3 regions of the Paenibacillus sp. cl6col genome follow, and region 2 is predicted to be linked to each of the others. Evidence: predicted binding sites of a transcription regulator. Region 2 holds the regulator's gene; each other region holds the start of a gene.
What was found. Region 2 encodes LexA, which represses DNA repair genes until DNA is damaged. Its sites were predicted from a motif close to CGAACATATGTTCG; they were not measured.
Positions count from the first base shown of each region.

Region 1: the regulator LexA is predicted to act here: its motif matches at 1,685-1,698, upstream of BLS15_RS05110 (YhjD family protein).
Region 3: the regulator LexA is predicted to act here: its motif matches at 1,573-1,586, upstream of addB (helicase-exonuclease AddAB subunit AddB).

Region 1 covers NZ_FNAZ01000002.1:219,503-222,789, reverse strand. Annotated here, with positions in the region: gene BLS15_RS05125 (sensor histidine kinase) at 1-208, opposite strand, end outside; gene BLS15_RS05120 (response regulator transcription factor) at 201-887, opposite strand; partial or broken gene BLS15_RS05115 (transposase) at 1,472-1,612, shown strand; gene BLS15_RS05110 (YhjD family protein) at 1,797-1,979, shown strand; gene spo0A (sporulation transcription factor Spo0A) at 2,630-3,287, opposite strand, start outside.
Region 2 covers NZ_FNAZ01000002.1:460,508-463,794, forward strand. Annotated here, with positions in the region: gene BLS15_RS06245 (LysE family translocator) at 1-331, shown strand, start outside; gene BLS15_RS06250 (DUF817 domain-containing protein) at 391-1,209, opposite strand; gene lexA (transcriptional repressor LexA) at 1,584-2,213, opposite strand; gene BLS15_RS06260 (LysM peptidoglycan-binding domain-containing protein) at 2,490-2,852, shown strand; gene BLS15_RS06265 (DUF896 domain-containing protein) at 3,032-3,247, shown strand.
Region 3 covers NZ_FNAZ01000003.1:566,433-569,719, reverse strand. Annotated here, with positions in the region: gene BLS15_RS10610 (class I SAM-dependent rRNA methyltransferase) at 1-318, shown strand, start outside; gene BLS15_RS10605 (DUF1835 domain-containing protein) at 475-1,452, opposite strand; gene addB (helicase-exonuclease AddAB subunit AddB) at 1,735-3,287, shown strand, end outside.

The DNA of each region.
Region 1 (3,287 bases), 240 kb from region 2:
ACGACATCACATAATCCTTAAATTGAGATGCTGACATCGAAGTACGCAGACGAGCCAAGTCATCACCAAGATTCATCAATTGACGGTACGACACTTCTTCCATTTCCTTCTGAAACAACAACCCCGACACAGAAAAGGCGGCAATAATGCCGATAATAATTGCTAATATGAACGTAAGCACCACTTGAACGTACAGGGTCTTAATCATGACATACCTCAATTCGATATCCGAGGCTGCGAGCAGTCACAATATTAAAGATCTCCGAGTAGTTGGAAAATCGTTCACGGAGCCGCTTAATATGTACGTCAACGGTTCGGTCGTCCCCTTTATAGTCCATCCCCCATATATCCTGTATGAGCTGTTCCCTCGTTAAGATCTGCCCAGGGCAACTCGCAAGCTTAAACAAGAGTTCAAATTCCTTCAGTGGCAGTGTAATGACAGAGTCGTCATCCTCCATCATTACTTTATAACTGCTTCGATCCAAGCGCAGCGGGCCAAGCTGCACAACCTGCGAGAATGCAATTCGGTAACGCCGGAGCAGTGCTTTGACGCGCATCACCAGCTCCACTGGATCGAATGGCTTCGTTATATAATCATCCGTTCCCAATTGGAATCCTCTTACCTTCTGCCCGGGTTCCCCTTTGGCTGTAGCCATAAGGATAGGCAAATCAGGATGTGAACGGCGCAGCTCCTCGCACAGTTCCCACCCATCCATATTCGGCATCATAATATCTAAAATGACGAGATCGACTCGCTCCGCATCCATGTACCGTAGCGCCTCCATCCCATCCCGTGCTTCAATAACGTGAAATCCTTCTGCTCGGAGATATAATCCTATCAGTTCCACTATATTTTCATCGTCGTCTGCGACCAATATCGTTCTCATGTACAAGAAATTCTCCTTTGGTTTGGAACATTTTTCTATAAACCTATTGTAATACACGTTAACTCCGAATAACATCCTGGATTATTCTCATTCCATGAAAAAAGCACTGACCTCGTTGTGATCAATGCTCATCTACTCTCGACTTTTGTATCTGACTGAGTATTACTTCATCGAAGATGCTTAGCTTCTTAATTGATGAGCTGGTATACTTTGTTCACCCCTGATTTGATGCCTCTATGAAGAATTTCCCAGTCCTCATCGTATCGCCATGTACAATATTTCAATATTCTTCATTAGAAGATTCATTTAGATAGAACTGATGCTCCAGCCGTTGAGATACACGCCCGAGGCAACAAATTATATAGAATTTAGATAGTGGAACAAACATGTGAGGACTTAATGAATATATCTCTTTGGGTTTCATTTTATTGGTTAAAACCATGAAGTTTATTGTTCTCTAACGAAGAATCATATTATCGTATATGACCTGTTACACAAAATATGATGAAGGAGAGATTGGATGGAAAAGTTAATCGAGGAGTACAAACAAGACTGTATGCTGCTGCGAGAAGCCGTCGAAGGATTTTTCTCAATTTCGCCGGAAAGTCGTCGATGCTTATCCTATAGGAAAAATCGTTTTAATACTGGATAATGCCCGTATTCATCATGCAAAATTACTGAAACCGTTTCTGAACGAAATGAAAGGAAGACTCAAACTGGTCTTTACGGTGGCTGATCGGCTTTGTATTAGTTATTCTAGTCGCTAGCATTAGTTCAACTTATATATAATAAATAGTCGAATTTATTTCCGAGGATAATAACGTTGCTCGATCGTTTGAATCGGCGTATAATAAGAACAAACGTTCCCATAATGTAAACTAACCGAAATATTACACGAGGTGATTAACGATGCCTCCTACGATGGCAACCGGAGAGGAACTCGAATTGATTAAATCATACGTACTGCTCCCGATGATATTGTCCGCATACGAGCGCGATAAACAGATTATCGCGGATTCCGTGAGAAATCCGGAAATATATACGGATATGATTTCGGCCGCAATGGATCGCGTAACGAATGACGGAGATTAGACGAGAGTTCAGAAATCGTGGAATTAAAGTATACGAAATAACTCGCGATACGGAAGGAAAACGCGCGGATTTTAAGTGTCGCGGATATACGAGTAACATGCGGATGTTGTGGTCGCTCATAACCACTCAAGCTAACGAAAGGTTGCGCGTGTACATGAACGGGAGTTGCTGACGGATCTGAGCGTTGGCGGACGGAAATTTCCCACTAACTATCGAAGGTAAACACGAGGATTAGTCGAATAATGATTCAGGACATTACGAGATTATCAATCGTCATATGGCTTATCGGATAGGAATTGACGAAACCACTCTCAGAAAAAGAAGACGAGCCATTAAAAGGACGATTTTGAAAGCAGCGCAATCGAGTTACTACTGTGTACTTACCTCTTTCTTGAACATAGGAGATGTATTGACGGATATGACCCTTTTTCACATCCGCCAATTTATCAACCCTATGCTCTCTATTCAAGTACTAAAAAGTCAAAGCGACTGTTCATATGAGGATAATGTTACTTTCACGATTCCATTCCTCCGTCTGCACGTATTTCACAGACCCAATAAATCAACGGATTTATTGCATAAATAGTGAATAGTTTATCGATATTTTTATATTTGCGTTGTGATCCCGCAAAGCCTCACCGTTGAGCCATTTACGACACCTTATGCTCAATTCTCAGCTTATCAGCGACCATCGCGATGAATTCGCTGTTCGTAGGCTTCGACTTGCTTATGTTGATTGTGTAACCAAAGAGACGGCTGATGCTGTCGATGTTGCCGCGAGTCCATGCAACTTCAATCGCATGGCGGATCGCCCGCTCAACGCGGCTTGGTGTCGTTTTGTACTTCTCCGCGATCGCTGGATACAGCGTTTTCGTGATGGAGCCCAAAATTTCGATATTGTTGTACACCATCGTGATTGCTTCGCGCAAGTACTGGTACCCCTTAATATGCGCAGGAACACCGATTTCATGTATGATAGACGTGATATTCGCGTCTAAGTTTTTGGATTTGCCAAGCGGTACGACATTCGACTTCGATACAGATGATGTCATTAAGTTACTAGCAGATCCTCCAGTTACCGAAGCATTGGATGCAACACCTGCCAGCTGTCTAATACGATTCGCCAAAATGTCCATATCGAAAGGCTTCAATATGTAATAGGATGCGCCAAGTTGAACCGCACGTTGCGTAATGCTCTCTTGGCCGAAGGCTGTGAGCATAATGATCTTCGGTTGCGGGGACAAGTCCATATTGCGCAAGCGCTCAAGTACACCCAAACCATCCAAATGAGGCATAATAATATCGAGA
Region 2 (3,287 bases):
ACCGAATGCATCATTTTTCAGTTCCTACCGAAATGGACTGCTCGTCGCTATATCGCCAGGTAATCTTGTGTTTTGGATTTCCGTTTTTGGTGCGGTGCTATCTGATTCGTATGATACGACACAACCGGCTAAATTTCTAATCGTAGGTGCAGGAATATTAGCTGGTATCCTCCTCCATGATGTTGGGTTGCTTGCCATTGTGGCTGTCACGAGAAGAGTAATGAGCCGAACTATGATTAAGCGGATGTCTATTATCGCAGGACTGATTTTATTTGGGTTCGCGGGGTATTTCTTATATGAGTTTTTAGTAGCAATTCAAGGAATACTGTAACAAAACCTAGAGCTGTTAGGGCTCTAGGTTTTTTGCTTTTGTATTTAAAAGATTGTGTTTTACTTCTGAAATGTCGACTCATTGAAGCGAGTATGACTATTTCTCTTGAAGTGTCCTCCTTTTACATGCTTCAGATGGGCGACGATCATGAAGGAAACGATGACAAGCAAAAACCATGAGCTGAATTTTCCCCACTTTACGAGATTCCAGCCGTTCGTCTGATGTGGATAATACCATGCGCCCAAGAAAGTCCCGATGTTTTCAGCCACCCATATAAAAAATCCGATTAAGACGAACGACAGAACAATCGGCATTCTTCGTGTCACGCCTAATACGGTATATTCCACGTAGGTTCTAAAGAAGATGACGAATAGCAAAATCATCAAAACCCAACGCAAATCGTAAATGAAGTGATGAGTCATGAAGTTGAAGTAAATCGCCGCACCTAGCGGAATCGTTAACCAAGCAGAAGGGTATCGATTTACCTTGACCTGCAGTCGTCGCCACGCTTGACATAAGTAACTTGCCACACTTGCGTACATAAATCCGCTATATAGAGGAACACCCAGTATTTTAGACCAACCGTCTTCCGGATAGCCCCATGATCCCATGTGGATTTTAAATATTTCAAGTGCAAGACCGATGAAATGGAACATACAGATTACTTTACATTCATCCATTGTTTCTATCCCAAACCGGATCATTAGAACCTGCGCCAAGATACAAACAAGCAATAGGAAATCATAGCGATGCATAAATGGAATGTCTATGATCTTCGTGAGTGCCAACATCGCGAAAATATAAGCGGGGAACAAGCAGGACATTGCCTGGTGCCAGCCAAAATTGAGGAATGATTTTAGTTTGAAAAAGTTATTCATAGTTATCTCCTACCTTGTGTTCGTGAAAATGAATTTTGAACAGTTATACGAGGTGTATCATTAGGTATTATCCTATTCAAATAAATACTTTTAGTCAATAAAAAATTATTGTTATACAATAAATATTTATTGCTAAAGTTGATGTGTGTATATATTCGATGTGGTATAAATCTCTCGAACGATTAGGGTTTATAAGAGTGAACAGTGGTGAGGTTGTTTCGATGAAGATAAGGAGAGAAAGTCGAATTTTATGAAGCTTCTTTTCTAGATGAGATTGTTCAGGTACTGTTCAGCAAATGATATGAAATAATGAGAAAGCAAAAATGCCTCGCTCCCTTCTTAAAAAGAAGAGAACGAGGCATCAATGTAATGTCTTAATGAAAATCACGGAACAAACCAATAACTTTGCCCAGAATCGTTACATGCTGTAAGCGAATCGGTTCATAGGTTGGATTCTCAGGCTGCAAGCGGATATGATCCTTCTCACGATAGAAAGTCTTAACCGTTGCTTCATCTTCTTCAGTCATGGCTACCACGATATCACCGTTGTTCGCTGTCTGCTGCTGACGCACGATGACAAAGTCGCCATTATGTATACCAGCCTCAATCATACTATTACCCATGACCGACAACATGAATACATTCTCGTCATCTCCCACCATATGCATAGGAAGAGGGAAGTAATCTTCAATATTCTCTGTTGCGGTAATTGGCTCGCCTGCAGTTACTTTCCCAACGACCGGCACGCGTGCGAAGGAGCGAGAGAAGTCTGTTGAACGTTCAGATTGATCATGGCTAAGCAGTTCAATAGCACGAGGCTTCGTAGGGTCACGTCGAATGAATCCCTTCTTCTCGAGTCGATCAAGATGACCGTGAACAGTGGAACTGGATGCTAGACCAACGGCTTCGCCTATTTCACGAACAGAAGGCGGATAACCTTTAGCTCGAACTTCATCACGTATAAAATCAAGGATAGCTTGTTGACGACTTGATATTTTAGACAAGGGTATCAACTCCAATGAATACTCTTTTGACAAAATTATACCACAGAACCTCCGTTCGTACAAACATAAGTTCTAAAGATTCTGAAGAAAAAGATTGTGAGAAGTTCGTAAATTACGAGAGAGAAACAAGAGAAAGTTAAATGAGGCTAAATGCTTATTTTTCGATAATATAAAAAGGGGAACGAACGTTCTAAAAAGGCATTGACTCAAACGTGTGTTCGTGTTAGATTAAATTATACAAGATAACAGAACAAGTGTTTGGGAGATGAGTCATTTATGATGTATACAACATATCGTTCAATCTATAAGGTGTCGACAACAGCTTCACAACCTATTCAGAAGAAGCGTTTGTTTCCTTTACGTGTTCGATTCATCATGAGCCTGATTGTATTGTTGTTCATTACTTGTGGAAGCATTGTTCAAGCGCTTGGCATGGATGATAGCCAAACGGAAATTGTAAATGGAGCTGCTGTGGAGCGCGTACTTGTTCAGCCTGGAGATACACTCTGGGGGATTGCATCCTCTTATAAGCCAGAACATACGGATACGCGTCAGTTTATATATGAAATCGTTGAGATGAATCAATTGAAAGGTGATATCTTACCGGCAGGAGAAGTATTGCTCGTTCCGATCCGATGAGTCGGGGTCATTGTCGAATTTACGGTTGAGAAGCTTTGCATTCCTATACATAAGAGCAGAAGGTAGGAGGCCCGAAGAGGCCTCTTTTTTGCGATATAAAAGCTTTCTTGCTGCTTGCTTGACAAGCTGTTACCTCCATGTCAAAGTAGAACATATGCTTACACACATGGAGGTACCTGATGAATATCGACAAGCTTATTGCACGAATTAATGAATTGGCCCGCAAACATAAGACAGTTGGGCTGAGCGATGAGGAAATGGAAGAACGCGCGAAACTGCGCGAGGAATATTTGGTTCTATTCCGCAAGCAGGTACGCAATCAATTAGACACTATTCGCTATGTAGAAGATGAAGAAGGAACAGATAACTCTGGATCGAACGGGATCGTTCATTAAATGAACCTTCATCGATAACGATGGATTCACATTATTCGTT
Region 3 (3,287 bases), on a different contig from region 2:
TGGGATGTCGTCGTGTTGGATCCTCCGGCCTTCGCGAAGACGCGAGGTGCTGTCGAAGGCGCGTATCGGGGCTACAAGGACATCAATTTGCATGGTATGAAGCTGGTCAATGAAGGTGGCTATCTTGTGACAGCAAGCTGCTCCTATCATATGCGTCCGGACATGTTCATGCAGTCGATATTGGATGCAGCCCAGGATGCAGGCAAGGTGCTGCGCCTTGTCGAATGGCGTCCTGCCGGCAAGGATCACCCGCAAATTGCGGGAGTGGATGAAGGCCATTATTTGAAGTTCGCCATCTTCGAGGTTCGCTCGAAGTAATCTTCCTAAAGTAGCGATAGGATAAGGAAGAATAAACAAGAAAAGCGCCATTCATTGCAGACAGGTTTGGGATCGTCTGCAATGAATGGCGCTTGCTGTATATATGGGATAAAGTCAGCAGTTAGCATATATTTGAATTTCTTCGGTTTCCTCACTCTATGCTCTTATTCCAGTTGTCGAACGGGTAATAAATGCGCCGCCAAGCCAGCGTCCATATCCACCAGACTGAGCCCAGTTGAGAGTGCCATCCAGTACCTGCTGGCCGCTTTTGGTTAAGAGGAGGTGACCAGCATCGGCTAATGGAGACTTGAAAGGTTCCGGCAAGGAGGATGAGGAGGGAGATAGCCCGAGCAGAGGAGCGTCTCCGCAGGTCATTCGGCGCAGGTACCCCCAGAATTGCATATCCCCAAGTCCATATTGCGGCAGTTGATTGCGAACAATCTCGAAGCACTTCTGAAATGTAACAGCTCCATCTTGAACTGCGCCTAGCGTGGATCGCTCTACAATCCCGATTCCATCCTGTGTTGAGGGGTAACGGGAGAGGTGGAATTGAAGCGCTTCCGTAATAGCGCAAAATGGAGCAGGGATACTGCTTGATTCCTGAGCCCATTGTGCAATTTTCAGTGGGTTTGGACTTGTATACGCAATCCAAGCAGAACGCATCCATTCGATGTGCTCAGCGGATAACCGTATGGCGGCATCTCGATAAGGGGCCAACTGCTCTCCCGTCAGCGCCCCAAATCCGAGATAGCGATCATGTTCAGCAATGGAGGCGATGTCGATCCAATATAGCTTGGCATGCGCATTCTCTTGTGTCAGGCGATCTACTAAGCGGAGCAGCATGGTAATGTCGAACAGATCGTGTTCGAACCATAATGCAATCTCTTGAGCAGGCAAAATATCTGATTTCCACGTGCGTTCCTGTTCATTTCCTCTTTGCAAAAAAACAGTGGAAGGCAGCCCGCACATTCGCTCCAATTGCAGCGCTCGATAAGCCAGATACTGCTCAAGCCTAGCGTATACGGGGCCTTCGGTCAGCAGCTCTGAATATACCCATACCTGCTCATTCCACAGCTGTTCGGCGACTTTGGTTAGCTGTATGGCAGTACAATTTCCATTGACAATATGTATCATGACAATCAGCCTCCTTATTCGAATAGAGGGTAGGTTGAACATGAGCCTCGCCTTCGATTACGAAGTTACATGATGCACTGCAACTCACAAGAAGCAGATGGCGAATATCGGCATCGTTTCCAAACATGTGTTCTATCGCTAGTTTGAAATATGATATAATGAAACCTAATGCTAGAATCGGGTGTAACCGAAATTATATACCAATTATTGGTTTGATCATAGTGTATCATATCGTGGCAAGTAGATGCCATGAATCGCATTTAGGGAAATGGAGGGATCACTTTGCCGTTGCATTTTGTCATCGGTCGTTCCGGCAGTGGCAAGACGGAGCATGTGTTAAGAAGCGTACGAGATGAGCTTCGCAGCCAAGCGGACGGGGCACCGATTATATGGATAGTCCCCGAACAGGCAACCTTTCAGGCAGAGCATGCTCTCATTCGTGAGGATGGAATCGCTGGCATATTGAGAGCGCAAGTACTAAGCTTCCGGCGACTTGCGTATCGCGTCATGCAAGAGGCTGGCGGCACTGCACTAACAGCGATCAATGAAGAGGGCAAGAAGATGCTGCTCTACAAGATTTTGCAGCGCCGCAAGTCAGATTTGCCTTTATTTGCGGGTGCAGCAGAACAATTCGGATTTATCGAGAAGCTTAACGATCTCTTTGATGAGATGAAGCGGTATCGAGTAGAGTCCAGTGAAGTTGAGGAGCATCTTGCTTTTTTGGACGCTCACATGACAGGACAACCGCTGTTATCCGCGAAGCTTCGCGACATTTCCAGCATCCTGCATGAGTTTGAATCGGAATTGGCTGGTCGTTACTTGGATGGGGAAGACGTGCTTGCTCGGTTGTCCGAGGGTGTTGCAGCATCGGAGTACGTGAAGAGCGCTGATATTTGGATTGACGGGTTTCACGGATTTACCCCACAAGAATATGCGGTTCTCGCTTCGCTCATTCTCCATGCGCCGAATGTAAGTGTGACGCTGTGTTTGGATAAGGCGTACGCGCTTGGCGAAGTTCCGCATGAGCTGAATTTGTTCCATCCGACGGCTACTACCATGCTGAAGCTGTTAGAGATGGCCGATACGCTTGGCGTGGACATCGGGAGTATAACGCATCTTGACTCGAACGAAGAACCACTTCCGCGTTATGCAACTTCCCCGAAGCTTGCTCATCTAGAGCGGCATTTTGAACGCAAAGTGCCCTATCGTGAGCCGGAAGTTAATGTGAAGAGCAAGGATAGCCATGCGTCCGATCACGATACGAATCGAGAGGTTACGGTGCAGGCGGCAGTACATCGCCGCGCCGAGGTTGAAGCGGTTGCTGGGGAAATGCTGCGGCGTGTGCGCAATGAGCAGGTACGCTGGCGGGACATGGCGGTAATGGTGCGGAACATTGCACATTATGGTGAGCTGATTGATACGGTATTCACCGAGGCGGGGATTCCCTATTTTACGGATCAGAAGAAATCAGTCCTGCATCATCCATTTGTTGAGATGACGCGAGCGGTGCTTGATATCATAATAGGCAATTGGAAATACGACGCAGTATTTCGGTTTGTCAAAACCGATTTTTTGCTGTCCGAAGATGGTTCGATTACAAGAGAGCACTTTGACAAGTTGGAGAACTATGTGCTTGCATGCGGCATCGAAGGGGGCAGGTGGACAAGCAAGCGTCCATGGCCTGCAATGCCGGAAATGTCGCTTGATCCTGATCATGCAGATGGAGCAGCGGAGGGCACAGCTGAAGAAGCTGAGGCTGTTGAACGGCCAAGACATGCTCCAGAGTGGGTGGAGCAATGCCGCAGCATCATTGCCGATCCGATTGCTGAGCTTGC